DNA from 3 places in the Streptomyces sp. NPDC052101 genome. Region 3 is predicted to be linked to each of the others. Evidence: riboswitches for the same ligand, from Rfam matches in the RefSeq annotation. Region 3 holds a riboswitch; each other region holds the start of a gene.
The links. A riboswitch is a leader RNA that binds a small molecule or an ion and turns the genes downstream of it on or off. The one in region 3 is predicted to bind cobalamin.
Positions count from the first base shown of each region.

Region 1: linked by a shared signal. The riboswitch ahead of AB0L75_RS21395 (prenyltransferase/squalene oxidase repeat-containing protein) and the one ahead of AB0L75_RS40105 ((2Fe-2S) ferredoxin domain-containing protein) in region 3 are both predicted to bind cobalamin.
Region 2: linked by a shared signal. The riboswitch ahead of AB0L75_RS01645 (CbtB-domain containing protein) and the one ahead of AB0L75_RS40105 ((2Fe-2S) ferredoxin domain-containing protein) in region 3 are both predicted to bind cobalamin.

Region 1 covers NZ_JBFAWH010000011.1:235,990-243,107, forward strand. The annotation lists gene AB0L75_RS21380 (aldehyde dehydrogenase) at 1-1,299, opposite strand, end outside; gene AB0L75_RS21385 (MBL fold metallo-hydrolase) at 1,412-2,437, shown strand; gene AB0L75_RS21390 (nuclear transport factor 2 family protein) at 2,560-3,009, shown strand; cobalamin riboswitch at 3,010-3,183, shown strand; gene AB0L75_RS21395 (prenyltransferase/squalene oxidase repeat-containing protein) at 3,300-4,517, shown strand; gene AB0L75_RS21400 (SCO2322 family protein) at 4,514-5,143, shown strand; gene AB0L75_RS21405 (CbiQ family ECF transporter T component) at 5,229-6,368, shown strand; gene AB0L75_RS21410 (ATP-binding cassette domain-containing protein) at 6,365-7,118, shown strand, end outside.
Region 2 covers NZ_JBFAWH010000001.1:370,639-377,756, forward strand. The annotation lists gene AB0L75_RS01620 (multicopper oxidase domain-containing protein) at 1-1,102, opposite strand, end outside; gene AB0L75_RS01625 (hypothetical protein) at 1,099-1,518, opposite strand; gene AB0L75_RS01630 (darcynin family protein) at 1,511-1,867, opposite strand; gene AB0L75_RS01635 (TetR/AcrR family transcriptional regulator) at 1,983-2,723, shown strand; gene AB0L75_RS01640 (CbtA family protein) at 2,785-3,549, opposite strand; gene AB0L75_RS01645 (CbtB-domain containing protein) at 3,575-3,796, opposite strand; cobalamin riboswitch at 3,835-3,987, opposite strand; gene AB0L75_RS01650 (histidine phosphatase family protein) at 4,097-4,690, shown strand; gene AB0L75_RS01655 (DUF3995 domain-containing protein) at 4,709-5,275, opposite strand; gene AB0L75_RS01660 (DHA2 family efflux MFS transporter permease subunit) at 5,526-7,118, opposite strand, start outside.
Region 3 covers NZ_JBFAWH010000049.1:991-8,108, reverse strand. The annotation lists gene AB0L75_RS40125 (alpha/beta fold hydrolase) at 1-752, shown strand, start outside; gene AB0L75_RS40120 (acyl-CoA dehydrogenase family protein) at 749-1,939, shown strand; gene AB0L75_RS40115 (cation:proton antiporter) at 1,939-3,243, shown strand; gene AB0L75_RS40110 (hypothetical protein) at 3,254-4,951, opposite strand; cobalamin riboswitch at 5,123-5,246, shown strand; gene AB0L75_RS40105 ((2Fe-2S) ferredoxin domain-containing protein) at 5,307-5,705, shown strand; partial or broken gene dnaE (DNA polymerase III subunit alpha) at 5,896-7,118, shown strand, end outside.

The DNA.
Region 1 (7,118 bases), on a different contig from region 3:
GACCTGCCGGGCGACCTCGATGCCGTGTTCCACGTCGGCCGTCCACACGCTGCCGGACAGCCCGTAGTCCGAGTCGTTGGCGATCTTCACCGCTTCCTCCTCACCGCCGTACGGGAGCAGGCAGATGACCGGGCCGAAGATCTCCTCGCGGGCGATGCGCATGCTGTTGTCGACGTCGCCGAAGAGGGTCGGTTCGACGTACCAGCCACACTCAAGACCGGCCGGGCGGCCGCCGCCGGTGAGGATCTTGGCGCCCTCCTCCTGGCCGAGCCGGATGTAGTCGAGGTTGCGCTGCTGCTGGCGGCGGGCGACGAGCGGGCCGACCTGGGTCGCCGGGTCCAGCGGGTCACCGACCCGCAGCGCGCTCGCGGCGGCGGCGAAGGCGTCGGCGAACTCGTCGTAGCGGGCGCGCGGGACGAGGATGCGGGTCTGGGCCACGCACGCCTGCCCGTTGTTCATCCAGGCCGCCGGGACGATACCGGCCACCGCCGCCCGCACGTCCGCGTCAGGGAGGACGAGCGCCGCCGACTTCCCGCCCAACTCCAGTGTCACCCGAGTGAGATGGCGGGCGGCGACCTCCATCACCCGCTTGCCGGCCGGGACCGAGCCGGTGAAGGAGATCTTGTCGATGCCGGGGTGTCCGACCAGGTACTCGCTGACCTCGCGGTCGGCCGGGAGGATGGAGAGGACACCCTCCGGGAGGCCGGCCTCCCGCGCGATCTCACCGAGGACATAGGCGTCCAGGGGGGACTCCGGGGACGGCTTCAGTACGACCGTGCAGCCGGTCAGCAGCGCCGGCGCGAGCTTGGCGGCGGCGACGAACTGGGGGACGTTCCACGGGACCACGGCCGCGACCACCCCGACCGGCTCCCGCCGGACGAGGATCGGGCCGAGGACCCCGTCCCGGCGCTCCTCGTAGGTGTAGTCCCGCGCGACCCTGATCGCCGCGTCCCACACCATCATCGCGCCGAGCGCCTGCGCGAGGACGCTCCAGGAGTACGGGGAGCCGTTCTGGGCGGAGATGACCCGGGCGATCTCCTCGTGGCGCGCGGCGATGCCGTCCTTGATGCGGGTGACGACCTCGATGCGCTCCGCCAGGGACGTGCGGGGCCAGGGGCCCTCGTCGAAGGCGCGGCGCGCGACGGCCACGGCCCGGTCCACGTCCTGCCGGGCGGCGTGCGGCACCCGGCCGATGACCTCCTCGGTGTGCGGGGAGACCACCTCGATGACGTCCTTGCCCACGGGGTCGGTCAACTCCCCGCCGATGAACAGCTGTCCGTGTTCCACAAGCTCGGCCATGGCCGTCCGCCTCCCACCGCACCGCACGTTTCTGACGCTGTTTCAGAACTGATATCAGTTCTAGTTATAGTGGGCAATGGCCGTGGGGTGCGGGTGGTGGGGCGGAGGGCTGATGAGGAAGACGTTCGATCACGGCGGGGGCGTACGGTCCGTGGCGGTTCCCATCCCGGACAACCCCCTCGGGCACACGCTGGTGTACGTCGTGGACACCGACCGCGGCCCGGTGCTCATCGACACCGGGTGGGACGATCCGGCGTCGTGGGACACGCTCGCGGCGGGGCTCGCGGCCTGCGGTACGGCGGCGGAGGAGGTGTACGGCGTCGTCATCACGCACCACCACCCCGACCACCACGGCCTGTCGGCCAAGGTGCGCGAGGCCTCCGGTGCCTGGGTGGCGCTGCACGCGGCCGACGCGGCGATCGTGCGCCGGACGCGCGGGACGCGGCCCGAGCGGTGGTTCACGTACATGGCCGCCAAGCTGACGGCCGCCGGGGCGCCCGAGGAGCATGTGGCACCGCTGCGCACCGCCCGCGGCCGGGGCCTGCCCGGCCTGGCCCCCGCCCTCCCCGACCGGGAGATCGTCCCCGGCGAACTCCTCGACCTGCCCGGCCGCCGGCTGCGCGCGATATGGACCCCTGGCCACACCCCCGGCCACGTCTGCCTGCACCTGGAGGAGGAGCACCCGGCCCGGCTGCCGGGGCATGGGCGACTGTTCAGCGGGGATCATCTCCTGCCCCGGATCACCCCGCACATCGGCCTGTACGAGGACCCGGACGACGCGACCGTGACCGACCCCCTCGGCGACTACCTCGACTCCCTGGAGCGGATCGGCCGGCTCGCACCCGCCGAGGTGCTCCCCGCCCATCAGCACGCCTTCACCGACGCGACCGGCCGGGTGCGGGAGTTGCTCGCCCATCACGAGGAGCGGCTGGCCGGTCTGCTCGCGCTGCTCACCGAGCCGCTCACGCCCTGGCAGCTCGCCGAGCGCATGGAGTGGAACCGCCCCTGGGACGAGATCCGCTACGGCTCCCGGAACATCGCCGTCTCGGAGGCCGAGTCCCATCTGCGCCGACTGGTCAAGCAGGGCCGGGCGGAACCGGTGGCGGGGAGCGAGCCGGTGGCGTACGTGGCGGTGTGAAGCGGTCCAGTGGTGTAGGGGGCCAGTGGACTGGGGGTCCAGCCGTCCAGTGGTCCAGCCGTCTAGTGGTCCTGCGGTCTTAATGAGTCGTCTTGTGTGCGGCGGCCCTGTTAAACAGGCGCATGGACCTCGTCGAAGCGCTTCTCGCCCAGCACGCCTGCGAACACGTCATCCTGCACTTCGTCCGCCGCCTCGACCTCGGTGAACCGGCCGACGTGGCCGACCTGTTCACCGAGGACGGCGTCTGGGAGTGGCCTCCGCCGGGGGACGGGCGCCGGATCGAGGGCCGGGAGGCGCTGCGTGCGTACTTCGGCTCCCGCCCCGCCGACCGGCTCTCCTGCCGTCTGATGTCCAATGTGCTGGTCACCGTCACCGGCCCGGACTCGGCGAGCGCCACCTCGTCCTTCGCGACGTACCGCGTCGACGGTTGGCAGGGAGGCGGCCCCGTCCCTGCCGGGCCGCCCGTCCAGGTGGGTCACTACGAGGACACCTTCCGCCGGGTCGACGGCACGTGGCTGATCGCCTCCCGCACCCTGCGCCTGCCCTTCGGGGGCGACACGCCGAAGGTCTAGCCTGACGTAAAGTGGCGGGGTCGTCATCACACCCGTACGGGGGAAAGCCGGTGCAATTCCGGCGCTGGCCCTCCCCCAACTCTCGGCTTCGCTCGAGCCGGGGGTACCCCCATCCGTGAGCCGTCCGACTGCCACTGGACGGTGAGCCGGACTGCCCCGCACGGGACGTTGACCGGCTCACGTGCGTCGGCGGCCCGCCGTGCACGGCACCGTCGAGGTCTACGGAGCCGAGCCGCCCGGGGTCTGACCCGTGCGCTGCCGGTTCCCCGCAGGAGAGGCAGTCGCCGACCATGAACGTCCGCCGCTGTGCCGCGGCTCTCGCCGCCGTAGGCGTACTGGCCGCCGCCGCGCCCGCCACGGCCGCCGGCCCGTCCCCGTCGCCGAAGGTCACGGTCCCGTCCGGGCTGTACGGCACCTCCGACCCGACCTACGACGGCGTGTGGCGGCAGTCGCTGACGCTGATCGCCCAACGGACCGTCGGCTACCGGCCTGCCGTGCAGGCCGTGGACTGGCTCGCCGGACAGCAGTGCGCGAACGGCGCGTTCGCCGCCTTCCGCGCCGACCCTGCCAAGACCTGCGACAGCAAGGTCATGGTGGACAGCAACAGCACCGGCGCCGCGGTCCAGGCCCTGCAGGCCACCGGCGGGCACGGCGCCGCCGTCGGCAAGGCGGTGACCTGGCTGAAGTCCGTGCAGAACAAGGACGGTGGCTGGGGCTACGCGCCGGGCGGCGCCAGCGACACCAACTCCACCTCGGTCGTCATCGGCGCGCTGGCCGCCGCCGGTTCGGACCCGGCGGACGTCCACAAGGCGGGCAAGTCCCCCTACGACCTGCTCGCCGCCATGTCCATCCCCTGCGGCGAGACCGGCGGCGGCGGACTCGCCTACCAGCCGGACAAGAAGGGCAAGCTGTACGCCAACGCGGACGCCACGGCGGCGGGCGTGCTCGGTGCGCTCGGCAAGGGGTTCGACGCGGTGACCGGCAAGGCGCCCGGCGGCAACGCGTGTGCCACCGGCAAGCACCTCACCCCGGCACAGGTCGCGGACAACGCGGGCGCGCACCTCGCGTCGGTCGTCGCGAAGACCGGGCATCTGACGTCCACGCTGCCCGGCACCATGGACCAGCCGGACTACGGCAACACGGCGGACACGGTCGTCGCGCTCGCCGCTGACGGGCGGTCGGCGCAGGCGCTGCAGTCATACACCTGGCTGGAGAAGAACGCCGGGAAGTGGGCGGCGCAGAGCGGCCCGGCCGCGTACGCCCAGCTGATCCTCGCCGCGCACGCGCTCGGCGCGCAGCCGGGTGACTTCGGCGGCACCAGCCTGATCCGGTCCCTCAACGAGCTGGGCCCGGCCCCGCACCTGGAGTCCGCCGCGCACGACACCAAGAAGTCCGAGAAGTCCGACGGCGGCTCGAAGTTCGGCGTCTGGTGGTTCGTCGGCGTCTGCCTCGTCGCGGGCATCGGCGTCGGCTTCCTGCTCAGCGGCCGGAAGAAGCGGCAGCCGTGACCGCCGTCCGCCGCGCCGCGGGCGCCCTGTGCGCCGCGCTGGTCCTCATGGCCGGGGCGGCGGGCCAGGCACAGGCCACCGGCTATCGCTACTGGTCCTTCTGGGAGCGCGACGGCGGGCACTGGACGTACGCCACGCAGGGCCCGTCGAGCGCGCGCCCCGACGACGGGGCCGTGGAGGGCTTCCGCTTCGCGGTGAGCGCGGACTCGGCGGACGCGAGCCGGCCGGGCGGGGCGGCGGACTTCGGCACGATCTGCGCGGCCACACCGGCCAGGTCCGGGATGAAGCGGGTGGCCCTGGTCCTCGACTTCGGCACCCCGGCGGACGCGCCGTCCGGCGAGCGGCCGCCGGCGCGTCGTACGGCCTGCGCGAGGGTCTCGGCCGACGCGACGGCCGCCGACGCCCTGGCAGCCGTGGCCAAGCCCCTCCGCTATGACACCAACGCCCTGCTGTGCGCGATCTCCGGGTATCCGAAGGAGGGGTGCGGGGAGCAGGTGACCTCCGGCCGGAAGAGCGGCTCGGACAGCGGGCCTTCTCTGGGGTTGCCGATCGGTGCGGGGGTGATCGTCCTTCTGGGAGGCGCGGCGGTGTGGCAGTTCCAACGGCGGCGCAATGTCTCGGGATGACTGCGGGCCGGATGTGGCTGGTCGCTCCCCCAAGTTCTCGGCTTCGCTCGAACCCGGGGGGACCCCCATCGTGGCGGAGCCGCATATCGATACGGCCCGCGCCCCTGGGGAGTTGCAGCACCGCACACTGCGAAGTGCCGTTCACCCCGGTGCCTGGTGGCTCTGGGCCCTCTCCCTCGGCACCGCCGCCACCCGTACCACCAACCCCCTCCTCCTCGCGCTCCTCATATCCGCCTCCGCGTACGTCGTGGCGACGCACCGCACCGACACCCCCGCCTCGCACGCCTACGCCGCCTTCGCCAAGCTCGCCGTCGCCGTTCTCCTCGTCCGCCTCCTCTTCGCGACCGCCCTCGGCTCCCCCATCCCCGGCACCCACACCCTCCTCACCCTCCCCGAAGTCCCGCTCCCCCACTGGGCGCAGGGCATCCGGCTGGGCGGCAGGGTCACGGCGGAGGCCCTCGTATTCGCCGCCTACGACGGGCTCAAGCTCGCCACCCTCCTCATCTGCGTCGGCGCGGCGAACGCCCTCGCCGGCCCCACCCGGCTGCTGAAATCCCTGCCCGGCGCGCTGTACGAGACCGGCGTCGCCGTGGTCGTCGCGCTCACCTTCGCGCCGCATCTCATCGCCGACGTCCAGCGGCTGCGCGCCGCCCGCCGGCTGCGCGGCCGCCCGGACCGGGGCCTGCGCGGCCTGCTGCAGGTCGGACTGCCAGTCCTGGAGGGCGCGTTGGAGCGCTCGGTCGCGCTCGCCGCCGCGATGGAGGCCCGCGGCTACGGCCGCAGTGCCGAGGTCCCGGCCCGCGTCCGCCGTACGACGGCCGCGCTCACCCTCGGCGGTCTGCTCGGCGTGTGCGCGGGAACGTACGGGCTGCTCACCGCGGAGGGCGGCACATACGGCATCCCGCTGCTGCTCGCCGGTGTCGCCGCCGCGCTCGCCGGGCTCCGGCTCGGCGGCCGGCGTTCGCTGCGCACCCGGTACCGCCCGGACCCCTGGGACGCGCGGGCCTGGCTGGTGACCGCGTCCGGCGCCGCGGTGGCCGCGCTTCTCACGCTCGCCTCCGCCGACGACCCGGAAGCCCTGCACCCGGGTGTCCTGCCCCTCGTCGCCCCCACCCTCCCCCTGTGGCCCGCCGCGGCGGTCCTCCTCGCTCTCCTCCCCGCCTTCGTCGTCCCGAAGAACCCCACGAACCCCAAGAACCCCAGGGCCCCCAAGGAGCCGTCGTGATCCGCTTCGAGGATGTCAGCGTGACGTACGACGGCGCGGCCGAACCCACCGTCCGGGGCGTCGACTTCGAGGTGCCGGAAGGCGAACTGGTGCTGCTCGTCGGCCCGTCCGGGGTGGGCAAGTCGACCGTGCTCGGCGCGGTGAGCGGGCTGGTGCCGCACTTCACCGGCGGCACCCTGCGCGGCCGCGTCACGGTGGCGGGCCGGGACACCCGCACCCACAAGCCGCGCGAACTCGCCGACGTGGTCGGCACGGTGGGACAGGATCCGCTCGCCCATTTCGTGACGGACACGGTGGAGGACGAACTCGCCTACGGCATGGAGTCGTTGGGGCTCGCGCCGGACGTCATGCGGCGCCGGGTCGAGGAGACCCTGGATCTGCTGGGCCTCGCCGGGCTCCGGAACCGTCCGATCGCCGCCCTGTCCGGCGGACAGCGGCAGCGGGTCGCGATCGGCTCGGTCCTCACCCCGCACCCCCAGGTGCTGGTCCTGGACGAGCCGACCTCGGCGCTGGACCCGGCCGCGGCGGAGGAAGTCCTTGCCGTGCTCCAGCGTCTCGTCCACGACCTCGGTACGACGGTACTGCTGGCCGAGCACCGCCTGGAGCGCGTGATCCACTACGCCGATCGCATCGTCCTGCTCCCCGCCCCCGGCGAGCCCCCGATCGTCGGCACGCCCGCCGAGGTGATGGCCGTGTCCCCGGTCCACCCCCCGGTCGTCGCCCTGGGCCGCCTGGCCGACTGGTCCCCCC
Region 2 (7,118 bases), on a different contig from region 3:
CCAGGGTGTTGACCAGGGTGACAGCGCTGCCCAGGGGGCAGTCGGCGAAGTCCACGACCACGTCGAAGCGTTCCCCGGGCGCCATGGGGATGCCGTCCAGACGCTGGGGCGCGGCCAGCAGGCCACCGTCGCCTCCGACCTGTACGAAGGGGAGCGTGCCCCCGTCCTCCCGGCGCAGAACCAGGTGGTAGCGGCGGGCGTTGGAGGCGTTCAGCAGGCGCAGGCGGTGCCGGGTCGCGGAGACCTCCGCCTCGGGCCAGGGGGCACCGTTCACCAGCTGGACGTCGCCGAGGACGCCGTCCATATAGGCGTCCTGGACGCCCGGGGTGCCGGTGCGGGCCGGCGCGCGGCCGGGGTACCGGAAGGAGCCGTCCTCCTCGAAGGAGCGGTCGCAGATCATCAGGGGGATGTCCCGCTCGCCGCCGGGCAGCGGCAGGGCGTCCTCCTCCTGGTCGTGGACGAGGAACATCCCGGCCAGGCCGCGCCAGACCTGCGGGGCGCTGAAGTCCATGCGGTGGTCGTGGTACCAGAGCGTCGCGGCCCGCTGGTTCATCGGGTAGGTGTAGGTCTTGTAGCCCTCCGAGACCGTCCAGTCGGACGCCGGGGCGTGCGTGCTCCCCATGCCGTGGGTCATGCCCCTGGCCGCGGAGCCGGCGCCGCACCGTGCCGGTACGAGCACATCGGTCGGGTAGCCGTCCGAGTGCGGTGGGGTGACGCCACCGTGCAGGTGCAGGGAGGTCGGCACGGGCAGCTTGTTGAGGACCCGTACCTGTGTCCTGCGGCCGCTGCGGGCGGTGAAGGTGGGGCCGGGGAAGATGCCGTCGTAGCCCCAGACGGTCGTCCGCAGACCCGGCACGATCTCGACGGACCCTTCGCGCTGGGTGATGTCGTAGGAGTCGGTACCGCCGGTGGTGCGGGACGGGCGGGCGCGCGGCGGCACGGGCAGCGGCACCGCGAACCGCCGGGGCGGCCGGATCCTGCTGGAGAGCACTGTTCCGGTGCGTTCGCCCGCCCACCTCTCGTACGCCGCCGCCGCGGCGGGTATGGCGAGTCCGGCGGTGCCGCCCGCCGCGAGCCCCAGGAATCGTCGACGTGACGTCACCCGTCCACGCCCTTCCCGGACCTGTACGTCCACGCCCAGCAGCACAGCGCCACACCCACACCGAACACCCCGAGGGCGAGCGGGACATGGCCGCCCAGCATCCGGGCCGCGCCCAGCCCCATCTGCGCGCCGACCAGCACGACCAGTGCGACCGCGAGCGCGAAGGGCCAGGCCGGACCCCGCGTCGAGCGCCACACCAGCAGGGCGGCCACGGCCTCCACGAGGGAGACGGAGGCGAGCAACTGCGCGTTGGCCGCGTGCAGGTCGAGGAAGCGCACGTCACCTGTGATGAACAGGCCCGCCAGGGCGGCCTGGAGGAGGGTGTCGAAGACGAACAGCAGAGAAGCGGCGCGCAGCAGCGTGAGGGGCCATGGACGGGGCCGCGAAACGGCGGCTCCGGTGGACGTGTCAGCCATGCGTCACCTCACCGGCGCCCGCGCCGGCCTGCGCCTCGAACGCCTGGAACCCGGCCTCGACGCCCATGAAGATGTCGTTCATGACCAGGTAGCCCTGCGCGATCAGCGGCGAGTCGCGCAGCTCCTCGACGAGGAAGTAGTACGCCTTGAGGTCTTCGGTCTCCAGCAGGGCGAAGTCGGAGAAGGCGGTGGTGAATGCCTCGGCGTCGAAGAAGCGGGCCGAGACGCGGTCGGCGTACTTGGCGAACACGGGATGGATGTGCGCTGCCGCCATCGCGTTCCGCTCCTCGCGGGACAGCGCCAGCCAAGCCGGAGTGAAGGTGTGGGTCAGGACGATGGTGGTCTTCATGGCAGCGGTTCCCCGATCTCGCCTCAGGTTTACGGCGTTTACTAGAGGTGATCGGCGTTAACATTGTCAAGTGGGGGCTGACCGGCGGCGCCACAGGAGAGCAGGAGACACGTCCGTGAGCAGCGAGTTCGCCCCGGCATCGACACGGAGGGCACAGCAGCGCGAAGAGGCGCGGGAGCGCCAGCGCGCCGAGACGAAGTCCGAGATCCTGGGGCATGCCCGGCAGTTGCTGGTGGCCGAGGGCCCGGCCGCCGTCTCGCTCCGTGCCATCGCGCGCGAGATGGGGATGACCGCTCCGGGGCTCTACCGCTACTACGCCGACCACCGCGAGCTGGTGCAGGCACTCACCGCGTCCCTCTACGAAGAGCTGGCCGCCGCCCTGGAGCACGCCCGCGACCGGGCGGCCGAGCAGTCCCCCGGCGGCCGCTTCACCGCCACCGCACGAGCGCTGCGGGCCTGGGCGCTGAGCCACAGGCCGGAGTTCACCCTCGTCTTCAGCAAGCCGATCCCCGACGCCGACTGCGCACCGGGCGACCCCTGCCACACCGCCAGCTGGCGCTTCGGCGGCGTCTTCGTCGGCCTGATGATGGAGTTCTGGCGGGCGGGCACCGTCCCGCTGCCGGAGCCGGGCGCCCTCGACCCGGACTGGCTCCCCCAGTTGGAGGAGCTGCGGGAGCACATCGGCTCCGAGCCGCCCCTGGAGGCGCTCTACGTCTTCGTCCTCGCCTGGTCCCGCCTGTACGGCATGGTGTCCATGGAGGTGTTCGGACATCTCGACTTCGCCCTGACCGATCCCGGACCGCTCTTCGAGCACAACCTGCGCGACATCGTGGGGCTACTGGAGGCCGGCCCGTGAAACGCCGAGCAGGCCCCGACCGGTGTGCGGGTCGGGGCCTGCGATCGTGCGCTCTTCGGCCTCAGCGGGTCACGGCAGTGGCCCCTTGAGCCGAGTCCTTCTTCCTCGCCTCGGCCGGCCGGGGCGCGAGCACCCGCTCGGCCAGCAGCCCGAAGATCAGCCCGAAGGCGGTCCACAGGGTCAGCTGGATGGCGAGGGCCGCCAGCCGGAACTGCCAGAGCAGGGTGGCCGAGAAGTCCTTGGGGACCTCGTTGACGGCCGGCAGGAACGCGTACGCCAGACCGACGGCCAGGACGAAGAACGCCCCTGCCGCGACCGTGGCGTTCCAGTTGCCCAGGCGTGGTGCGAGGCGCTTGCCCAGAATCACCGTGGCGATCGCCAGCAGCACGCTGAGCAGGATCATCAGGAAGTACAGCGTCGTGCGCCGGCCGATGGTGTCGGGGTTGCCCACGGACGGCGGGCCGGCGGGGTACTTGAGGAACGGCACGACGTAGACGGCGATCAGGCCCGCCGCGGACAGCAGCAGCGCGCTCGCGCGCGGGCCGAACCGCCCGATGCGGCCGAGCGCGAAACAGTACGCGAGGGCGGCGATGCCGCCGAACGCCACGCCGTAGACGAGGACGCCGGTGGCCAGGCCCCCGGTGGACTGCATCGAGCGGCTGACGATCTCCATGCCGTGCTCGTGGGAGTGCGCATCCTCGTAGGCGATGGCCGAGTCGACACGCGGCTCGCCGAGGAAGTAGGCGACGACGAGGGCGAGCAGGCCCGCGGCGAGCCCCGCGAGCATGCCACGCACCAGGAGGTTTCTTACGGTTGCCGAGTTCATGGACGCGTACGCTGCCCCGTCGCCGTCAGTGGCAGGGGAAGCCGAGCAGGTGGCGGGCGTCGTGCACCCACTCGTGGACGCTCTCGCCGGACACGAGCGAGGTGGCGCCCTGCTCGGCGCCGACGAAGTAGAGCAGAACCATCATCAGGATGCCGAAGAAGACCGCCCACGGGGCGATCGCCGAGATCGGCAGCTTCGCCGGTACGGCGGCGGGCGTGGTCGTGGGCTGAACAGCGGACTGCGCCATGGCAGGACCCTCCTGGGGAACTCGCGTCCCGTCTCGGTGGTGCACACGACGACGGATGCGGGTCTGACTTGCCCGGCCTTCGCCGTCCCGCTCGGGGACGGCTCGCGCTGGGCTTACAGTGGCGCGACCGTGCCGGATTCCCACCGACTTCCGCCGTGCCGTCGTCAACAACGACCAGAAAGGTACCGCGAGGGAGGGATCCGGCCAAGGGCGCATACAGCGGCGCTCAAGCGCATCCGATGCGCCGCACTACCCCCAGAGCCCTTTGTTGAGGCACCAGTTGGACACGGGAACATGAACATGACCAGTCGAGTGACATTGATCTCAGCGGCGATGAGCCGGTCGCTGCGCGAGGCCCGCTTCGACGACGGGTGTCCGCTCGACGCGACCGCGGCGGACCGCGCCCGCTCGGCCGCCGGCCTGCTTCCGGGCAGTGACCGAGTGATGGCCTCTCCCACCGTCCGGTGCCGTGAGACCGCGGCCGCCCTCGGCCTCGAACCCGTCTGCGCACCGGAGTTGGCGGCACTCGACATGGGCCGCTGGCGGGGGCGGACACTCGACGAGGTCGCCGCCGCCGAGCCGGACGCGGTCGCCCGGTGGCTGGCCGATCCCGCGTCCGCCCCGCACGGCGGGGAGTCGGTGTGCGCCCTGGGCGACCGAGTCGCCGCCTGGCTCGCGGAGGCCGCCCGGTGGTCGGGCCGGACCGTGGCCGTGGTGGAACCGGAGATCGTACGGGCCGTGGCCGTGCGGGTACTTGACGCACCGGGGCCGGCGTTCTGGCGCCTCGACGTGCCTCCCCTGACCGCGACCGAACTCAGCGGCCGGTCAGGACGCTGGAACCTGCGGCTGGGGCAGCCGCTCGCGCACGTCGCCGGGCAAGGCCGCACCGGCTGAGGCCCATCGGGGTGGTCCTCACGCTCGTGCCGACGGGCCGGCGAGGTTCCGGCCGGCCGCGGCCGATGGCCGGGTGCGCCGCTGGAAGGCCAGGGCCATGGCGGTGAACAGCAGGCCGCCGAGCATCCAGTAGGGCTCGTACACGAGGACGCTGAACCGGTCCTCGCCGGTCAGCGGCTTTCCGCGCTGACCGGTGAGGAACACCGCCAGGTCCACCATCGAGGGCGCGGCATGGCCGACCATGAGCAGTGCGCAGCCCCAGACCCCGAAGAGCATCAGGCGGCGCGGGAAGAACAGTCCCCAGCGCTGCACCAGGGCGAGCGCGAGGGCGGCCCCGCCCAGGTTCATCGGTATGGCGATCAGGTCGATGACGAACAACGGCCTGTTGTCGACCAGGGATTCGCCCGGTGGCAGCCCGATGGTGCCGCCCAGCGCCCAGTAGCAGTGGAACGCCGCGAACACGACCATCCACACGCATGCGGTGAACGCCGCCCTGCGCTGCCATGCCGTCGCGGGCGGGGTGCGGCGGGCCCGCTCGGTGACGCGGGCGGCCGTGCGGTTGACGGTGGCGGGTCTGCTTTCCATGGCGTTCCCCTCGCGGTGGACGGTCATCCCGTCGGATGCCGGGTCAGGCGGACAGCTCGGATCCATGCCCCATCGGGCAGCCGTAGCCTGTATCGCCGCCGGACCCGGGGTCCCGCTGTTCGCCGGGAGTGGCTTGAACGTGACGGTGGGCCCCACACAGTTGGCCGAACCTGTGTGCGACGCGGCGCGGACGGCCCGCCTCACTCTCGGCAGCCCCGAGCGGGGGAACTGAGGGCCGCGCCGGCTTCCGCTACCGGGACTCCTCCTGGTGGGACAGTTCGAGGTCGAAGCCGCTCATGCCGCTGCCGTCCAGGCGGACCGAGGCGGCGACGGGGGCGTAGCCGCTGGCGATGACGGTGTACTCGCCGCCGTCCAGGTCGGTGAACCCGTACGCGCCGTCGCGTCCGGTGATCGTGGTGCCGACCACGTTCCCGGCCGAGTCCAGCAGGGTGACCTTGGCCTCGTCGAGGGGGTCGCCGGTGGCGGTGCTGACGACGCCGTGCAGCCGGGCGCCCGGTTCGAGCCGGATCTCGCAGCTGTCCGCGGCTCCGGGGACGACGTCGACCGCGAGGGCGGCCGGACGGTGTCCGGGCGCGTTCACCACGAGCGTGTAGCCGCCGGGGACCAGGTCGGCGAGCACGAAGGCGCCGTCGGCGGCCGAGCTGCCGCGCGCCACGACCTCTCCGCGTACGTCGGTGGCGACCAGCAGGGCGCCCGGCAGCGGGTGTCCGTCGGCGGCGTCGCGGACGGACCCGGTGAGGGCGACGGTGCCGCCGAGCGTGAAGTCGCACTCGACCGGCTCCTCGCCGACCGGCACCGTGACGGCCTGCGGCTGCCGCGAACCGGCGGCGCCGATCAGCACATAGGTGCCGGGACCGGTGACGGCCAGGGCGTAGGCCCCGTCCGCGCCGCTGACGGCACGGCCGAGCTGCCGGCCGCCCATGTCGATCAAGGTGATCACGGCCTGCGGCACCGGCCCGCCCGCGCCGTCCAGCACCCGGCCGCGGACGCCGTACCGCGAAGCGCCCGGCTCGGGTTCGAACCTGTCGGCCGGCGGCCCGGCGGCGGTCCGGCTCCCGCCGGATGCCGGTGCGGCGGCGGGCTGCTCGGGGGCACGGCCGGCGGCGGACTCGGCGGTGGTAGGTGCGACCGGGTCCGCGGGGGCGGGCCGCTCGGCGACCGCGGTGGGTGCGGCCGGGTCGGGGGTGGTCGTCGTGGCCGGAGCCGGGTCGCCGTTCTCCTCCGCGGCCCGTGCCTCCAGTCCGGAGACCTGGCGCAGCGGCACCTCCTTGGTCCACACCGCGACCAGGAAGGCCAGGACCGTCACGGCCGCCGCGATGAGGAACACGAGCTGCATCGAGTCGGTGAAGCCGGCCTTGAACGGCTGGGCCAGCCGCGGGTCCAGCCGCTGGATGAACGAGGAGTCGTCGAGCACACCCGAGCCGCTGCCGCCGCTCGCCCCGGGGTGCTTGAGCATCTCCAGGACCGGCGCGTTCGCGGGGTCGGCCCGCACGGCCGGGTCATGGACCGCGGCCTGGAACGCGGGCGTTCCGGCGGCCGCCCGGAAGGCCGAGCTGATCTTGTCGCCGACGGTGCTGAAGAGGACGGAGAGGAAGACCGCCGTACCGGCGGTGCCGCCCATCTGGCGGAAGAAGGTGGCCGACGCGGTCGCCACGCCCATGTCCTTGGGCTCGACGGCGTTCTGCACGGCCAGGGTCAGGATCTGCATGCACCCGCTGAGGCCGATGCCGAACAGCGCCATGTAGGCCATGGTCTCCGGCAGTGCCGTGTTCCACTCCACCCGGTAGTGGAACAGCAGCATGGCGGCGATCATCAGCAGGGT
Region 3 (7,118 bases):
GCTGGTTCCACCGGCCCTCGCCCCGGCCAAAAGCCCGGCTGAGGCTGGTCTGCGCCCCCTACGCCGGCGCCGGAGCGGGCGTGTACCGGCCGTGGGCCGAGCGGCTCCCCGCCGACATCGAACTGGTCGCCGTACGGCTGCCGGGGCGGGAGAACCGGCTGCGGGAGCAGGTCCCGCCCGACTGGCCGTCGCTGGCCCGGGATTTCGGCGCCGCGCTCGAGGACCACATCGCCTCCCCCTACCTGCTGTTCGGGCACAGCATGGGCGCGATGCTGGCCTACGAGACCGTCGTACGGCCCCTCGCCCGGCCGCCCGAGCGGGTCCTGCTCTCCGGCTGCCGGGCCCCGCACGTACCGCGTGCGCTGCCCGCCATCCACGACCTGCCGCCGGAGGGCTTTCGCGCGGAACTCGGCAGACTGGCCGGCACACCCCCCGACGTCCTCGCCGACCCCCGCCTGATGGCCATGCTCGACCCGATGCTCCGCGCGGACATCCGGCTCGCCGAGACCTGGGCCCGCCCCGCACCGGACCCGCTGCCGGTGCCCGTCACCGTGTTCTGGGGCGAGGACGACGATGTCGCCCCGCCCGACGCGGTGGCCGCCTGGCGGACCCTCGCGCCGCACGGTTTCCGCGCCCACCGCATCGACGGCGGCCACTTCTTCCTGCACGAACGTGCCCGGGACCTGCTCGGGCTGCTCGACGACGAGATCACGCTGTGCCTGGCGGAGCGACGAAGGAGCGACGGATCGTGAGGTCTCCCTATTTCGACGACGGCCACGCCGCCTTCCGCGAGGAGGTGCGCGCGTTCCTGGCCGCCGAGGTGATGCCGTACGCCGCCCGCTGGGAGGACCAGGACACCGTCCCCGCCCCCGTCTGGAAACTCCTCGGCGAACGCGGTTACCTGGGACTGCTGTACCCGCGTGCCGTCGGCGGCGGCGAACGCGACCTGTTCACCTCGGTCGTCTTCCTGGAGGAACTCGGCCGTACCGGATTCGGCGGGCTGCGGGCGGCCGTCTCCGTCCATGCCTACATGGCCACGCACTACCTCTCCTGGGTCGGCGGGCCCGACCTGTGCCGGGAGTACCTCGCGCCGGCCGTACGGGGCGAGCGGGTGGCCGCCCTGGCGATCACCGAACCGGGAGCCGGAGCCGACCTGTCGGGCCTCGCCACCACGGCCGTCCGGGACGGCGACCATTTCCTCGTCGACGGCACCAAGTCGATGGTCAGCAACGCCATGACCGCCGACTTCCTCGTCACAGCGGTGCGCACGGCCGACGGCGCGGCCGGGCCCCGGGGCGCGACCGGGCTGTCCCTGCTCGTGGTCGACACAGCCCTGCCCGGCGTCACCCGCACCCCGCAGCGCACCCTCGGCTGGCGTGCGGCCGGCACGGCCACCGTCACCCTCGACGCGGTGCGGGTCCCCGCCGACCGGCTCATCGGCCGGCTCGACAACGGCTTCTACTACCTCATGCGCGGACTGCAGCTGGAACGCCTGGTCGCCGCCACCCTGGCCCTCGGCGGCATGGACCGCTCCCTGGACGAGCTGCACGCGTTCCTGCGCGCCCGCGAAGTCGCCGGCGAGGCACTCGCGCACAAGCAGGCGATTCAGCACCGCGTCGCCGACCTGGCGACCGAACTGGCAGCCGCACGGCAGCTGGTGCACCACACCGCGTGGCTGTACGAGCAGGGCGAACTGCCCGCGGTGGAGTGCTCCATGGCCAAACTGCACACCACCGAGCTGGCCTGCCGGCTCGCCGACACCGCTCTGCAACTGCAGGGTGCGCACGGCTACCTGGAGACCTCCTACGCGGCGCGCGCCCACCGCGACGCCCGCGCCGCCACCATCGCCGCGGGACCCAGCGAGGTGATGCGCGACCTCATCGGCCGGGCGGTGCTGAACCGTCCCGCCGCCCCGGACACCGCTGCGAGGATCATCTGATGGGCAATCAGACAGCGTATTTCTTCCTGGCGTTGGCCCTGGTCCTGGGCGTGGCACGGCTGTGCGCGGCGGGCGCCCGCCGGCTGGGGCAGCCGGCGGTGGTCGGCGAGATCGTCGCCGGTGTCCTGCTCGGCTCCACCGTGCTGTCGCAGACCTGGAGCTGGCGGCACGCCGTCCCGTACGACGAGGTCCAGCCGCTGCTCGGGGCGCTGGCGAACGTCGGCCTGGCTCTGTTCATGTTCGTCATCGGCTACGAGATGGACCCCGCCTTCCTGCGCGGCAGCGGCCGTACGGCCCTGTGCGTGGCGACCGGGTCGGTGCTGCTGCCCCTGGTCGGCGGCTGCCTCGCCGCGCTGCCGTTCGCGGCCGGCCACGCGCCCTCGGGCGCGCCGGGATTCGTGCTGTTCATCGGTGTGGCCCTGTCCGTCACCGCCTTCCCGGTCCTGGCGCGGATCCTCGCCGACCAACGCCTCAACCAGACCTCCGTCGGCAGGATCGCCATGGCCGCCGCCGGCGTGAACGACCTGGTCGCCTGGGCCTGTCTCGCCGTCGTGGCCGCGCTCTTCACCACCACCCAGTCCTGGCACATGGCGTTCGTGCCCGTCTATCTGGCGCTGCTGATCCTGGTGGTCCGCCCGCTGGCCGCCCGGCTGCTGCGCCGGCGCGCGAAGGGGGCGGCGGATCCGGCGGCGGCCGTGGTCGTGGTGTGCGCCGGGCTCATGGCCTCGTGCGCGGCCACCGAATGGCTCGGCATCCACTTCGTCTTCGGGGCGTTCGCCTTCGGCGCGGTCATGCCCCGGGAGAACGCGGGGGAGCGGCTGCGGGTCTCCGTGATGGACGGACTGGAGAAGTCGGCCACACCGATCCTGCTCCCCCTCTACTTCGTGGTCGCGGGCACCAAGGTCGATCTGACCACGTTCCGTGCGGCCCACCTGGGCGGGCTCGCGGTGATGCTGGTGGCCGCCGTCGTGACGAAGATGGCCGGTGCCGGTCTCGGGGCCGCCGCGGCCGGACTGCCCCGGCGGACGGCGGGGACCCTCGCGGTGCTGATGAACACCCGTGGCCTCACCGAGATCGTCATCCTCACCGTCGGCCTCCAACTGCACTTCATCGACCAGGCGTTCTACTCGATCCTGGTGGTGATGGCGGTGCTGACCACCGTCATGACCGGGCCGCTGCTGCACGCCGGCCGGGCCACGGCATGGGACGGTGCGCCCGCGGAGCGCGGGACGGGCCGTGTTCCCGGGCCCGCGGCAGACACCCGGGAGACGGCCCGGCCCGCGCATCAGGAGAAGCGCTCCTGACGGCCGGCTCTCAGGGGACCCGCACGGAGTCGTCCCACACGCTGGTGCGCAGCAGCCCCGCGCGGTGCAGCCGCCGCTCCAGTTCCAGCACCTCCCGCGCCGCCTGCCGCGGACACGGAGCCGCGACCCCGATCAGACCCCAGCGCCCGGCCACCGAGGTGATCGCCCGCGCCCACCCCTCGGGCCCGGGACGCCCGACGCTGTCCTCCAGCCGCTTCAGATCCGTCTCCACCGACGGCCGTACCACCTTCGTCGCCGCGTACACCCCCTGCCGCCTGCCGAGCACGTCCCGGGCCTCGGCGAGGAACGCCCGGACGTACTCGGCGCCGTTCGAGGAGAGGTTCAGATCCTGCATGGCCACCACCGGCCGCCGGCCGAAACGGCCACCCGGACGGGCGATGGCGAAGTCCACGCCGCCCTTGACGAACCCCAGGTCGCGCCCCGCGCCCCGGAACGCGCCGTGCAGCGCCGCCATGCCCTCCTGTACGGCGCGGAACTGGGCGGCCGTGATGTCGAACCGGGCGCAGGTCTCGTCGTCCACGTAGACGCTGCCCTCCCAGACGCTGCCCCGGGTGATCTGCACCGTTCCGCCCTCGGCGGGCTCTCCGGCCACGACGTGGGCCGAGGGCGCCAGGATGAACTCGTAGCCGGGGACGCGGTGGCGCAGGTAGTGGGCGTGCGCCTCCAGGACGTAGTCCTCCTCGGTCGCCATCGCCTGGCGGGCCAGCGCGTCGAGCGCCGCGTCGTCGGCGAGCGGTACCGCGATGCGGATCCTGCTGCCGGTGAGCGCCTCGGCGGGCTTGAAGCAGCCCAGCTCCAGCCCGTACCGCTCGCGCAGCAGCCGGGCGGCCGTGTGCACCCGGCGGCGCAGCAGCGCCTCGTCGGCTCCCGTCCGGGACACCGAGTAGCCCGGCAGCCGGGGCAGCAGCACCCCGAACTCCCGGTGGAACGCGGTCGCTTCGGCCTCCGCGGCGAGGGTGGCCTCCGGGACGTCGTCCGCCCGCGGCGCGGGGACGCCCAGCGCGTCCTCGACCGTCGGGTACAGCGTCGTCTTGCGGTTCCACCGCTCGGCGATCTCCGGCCCGTTGGCGTCCACCCGCAGCTGCTCCAGGCCCGCCGCGCGCTTCAGCCACAGCAGCAGCACTCGCGCCTCGGCGTCGATCGCGAACAGCCGCACCACCGTGTGCGGTGCCGTGCTCAGCTGCCGTACCAGACGCTCCAGCGGTGCGGCCGGCCGGCCCGGGAGCGCGTCGGCTGCCATCGCCAGCAGGGCGTGCGTCAGGTAGTAGTAGCGCAGTTCGGGGACCTCCACGGGAACCGCCTCGGACCCCGCCACCGCCTGCCGCCACGGCTCGCCCCGGCCCACGACCAGGTCGCCCGGTGCGGCCAGATACACCGCCCGTGCCTCGTTGTACGCCGAGAAGTCGTCCGGCGAGCGGCCGAGTGCCAACTGGGCCACATCGGCCTCGAAGCAGCCCTTCAGCGTGGACGCGGTGCCCAGCACGATGGCCGGCACCCGGCCGCACGGCGCTCCGAAGGGCAGCAGCTCCTTGTCGGCCGCCTTCTTCGCGCCGGCCAGATCCGTCCCGAGCAGACGCCGCGAGATCTGCTCCAGTTCCTCGATGGAGAGCAGATCGGGCCCGGTGCAGAAGCCCTCCCACGCCAGGGTCCTGCCACGGTGTACGACGGTCTGTTCCTGGTTCTGCATCCACGGCTCCCGGATCCGGTGCGGAAAGCGACAGGTCGATCACATTCTGTATGCTCCGAGGGCGTGGCCATCCACGTCGGCTGTCATGCGCTCGAGGCCGGCACGAGGGCCGGGTGACGGCCCGGCGGCGGTGATGGAATGATGATCGGCGACATAAGGCGACGGCGGTCCGAGGAAGCCGGTGTGAATCCGGCGCGGTCCCGCCACTGTGACCGGTGAGCGAGTTCCGGCAGGCCACCGCCCCCCTCCGGGGCGGCAAGGCGGGACGAGCGACGACCCGGGAGCCAGGAGACTCACGCGGTCGCCTCCTCGACGGACACCGGGGCGGATCTCCCCGGGAGGAGAGTGACGCGGCGTGCCCAAGAGGCCGAAGGTAAACGGGGTTGTGGCAGGAGACGATGCGGCGCCGTGCCGGGTCGTCGTGTGCCGGGACTGCTGCTGCGGCAGTCCCAAGGTGACCGGGGTGGATCACGCGGCGCAGACCGCGCGACTGCGGGCGGCGGTGCCCGTGCGCATCTCCGCCTGCCTCGACGTGTGCGACCAGGCCAACGTCATCGTCGTACAGCCCTCCGCCGCGGGCCGGGCCGCCGGTGCGCGCCCGGTCTGGCTCGGGCTCGTCAACGACGCGGACGCGACCGAGGACATCATCACCTGGGTCCGCGCCGGCGGCCCGGGCATGGCTCCTGCGCCCGACATCCTCGACCTGTACACCTTCACCCCGCCGCGCCGCCGACTCGGCGAACGCCTGGGGTAGTGCGGGGTCGAAGCACGCCGAGGAGCCGGCCTGGGGCGATCGTTGCTTTCGAGACCGGAAGCCGCCAGCAGCTCTTCGAGCCGGTTCGGCCGTACGGCGCGGCCAAGTCCCGCGTTTCGCTGGGAACTTATGGCTAGTCTCTCCGGTCTACTGTTCCTCGTCGGCCACCTCTCTCCCCGGAGTCCAAGCTGTGCCGAAATCGCCGTTCACGCACCTGCACGTCCACACCCAGTACTCGATGCTGGACGGTGCCGCGCGGCTCAAGGACATGTTCAATGCCTGCAATGAGATGGGCATGACGCATATCGCCATGTCCGACCACGGCAACCTCCATGGGGCGTACGACTTCTTCCACTCGGCGAAGAAAGCGGGGATCACCCCGATCATCGGGATCGAGGCGTATGTCGCTCCCGAGTCGCGGCGGAACAAGCGCAAGGTCCTGTGGGGCCAGCCGCACCAGAAGAAGGACGACGTCTCGGCAAGCGGCTCGTACACCCATTTGACGATGTGGGCCACGAACAAGACGGGTCTGCACAATGTCTTCCGCCTCTCCTCGGACGCCTACGCCGAGGGCTGGCTGACGAAGTGGCCCCGGATGGACAAGGAGTCCATCGCCCAGTGGTCCGAGGGCATCGTCGCCTCCACCGGCTGCCCTTCCGGCGAGGTGCAGACCCGGCTGCGCCTCGGCCAGTTCGACGAGGCCCTGAAGGCGGCCGCCGACTACCAGGACATCTTCGGCAAGGACCGCTTCTTCCTGGAGCTGATGGAGCACGACCTCGACATCGAGCGCCGGGTCCGTGCGGACCTGCTGGAGGTCGGCAGGAAGCTCGGCATCCCGCCGCTCGTGACCAACGACTCGCATTACACGTACGCGCACGAGGCCGGCGCCCACGACGCCCTGCTGTGCATCCAGACCGGCAAGAACCTCTCCGACCCGAACCGCTTCAAGCTGGACGGAGGCGGTTACTACCTGAAGTCCACCGAGGAGATGTACGCCTTGGAGTCTTCGGACTACTGGCAGGAGGGCTGTGACAACACCCGGTCGATCGCCGAGATGGTGGACATCGACGGCATGTTCGAGAAGCGCGACCTCATGCCGAAGTTTGACATCCCGGAGGGATTCACCGAGGTCACCTGGTTCAAGGAGGAGGTGCGCCGTGGCATGGAGCGCCGCTTCCCGGGCGGCATCCCCGAGGACCGCCAGAAGCAGGCCGAGTACGAGATGGACACGATCATCTCGATGGGCTTCCCCGGCTACTTCCTGGTGGTCGCCGACTTCATCATGTGGGCGAAGAACAACGGCATCGCGGTCGGCCCGGGCCGAGGCTCCGCCGCCGGTTCGATCGTCGCGTACGCCATGGGGATCACCGACCTGGACCCGATCCCGCACGGTCTGATCTTCGAGCGGTTCCT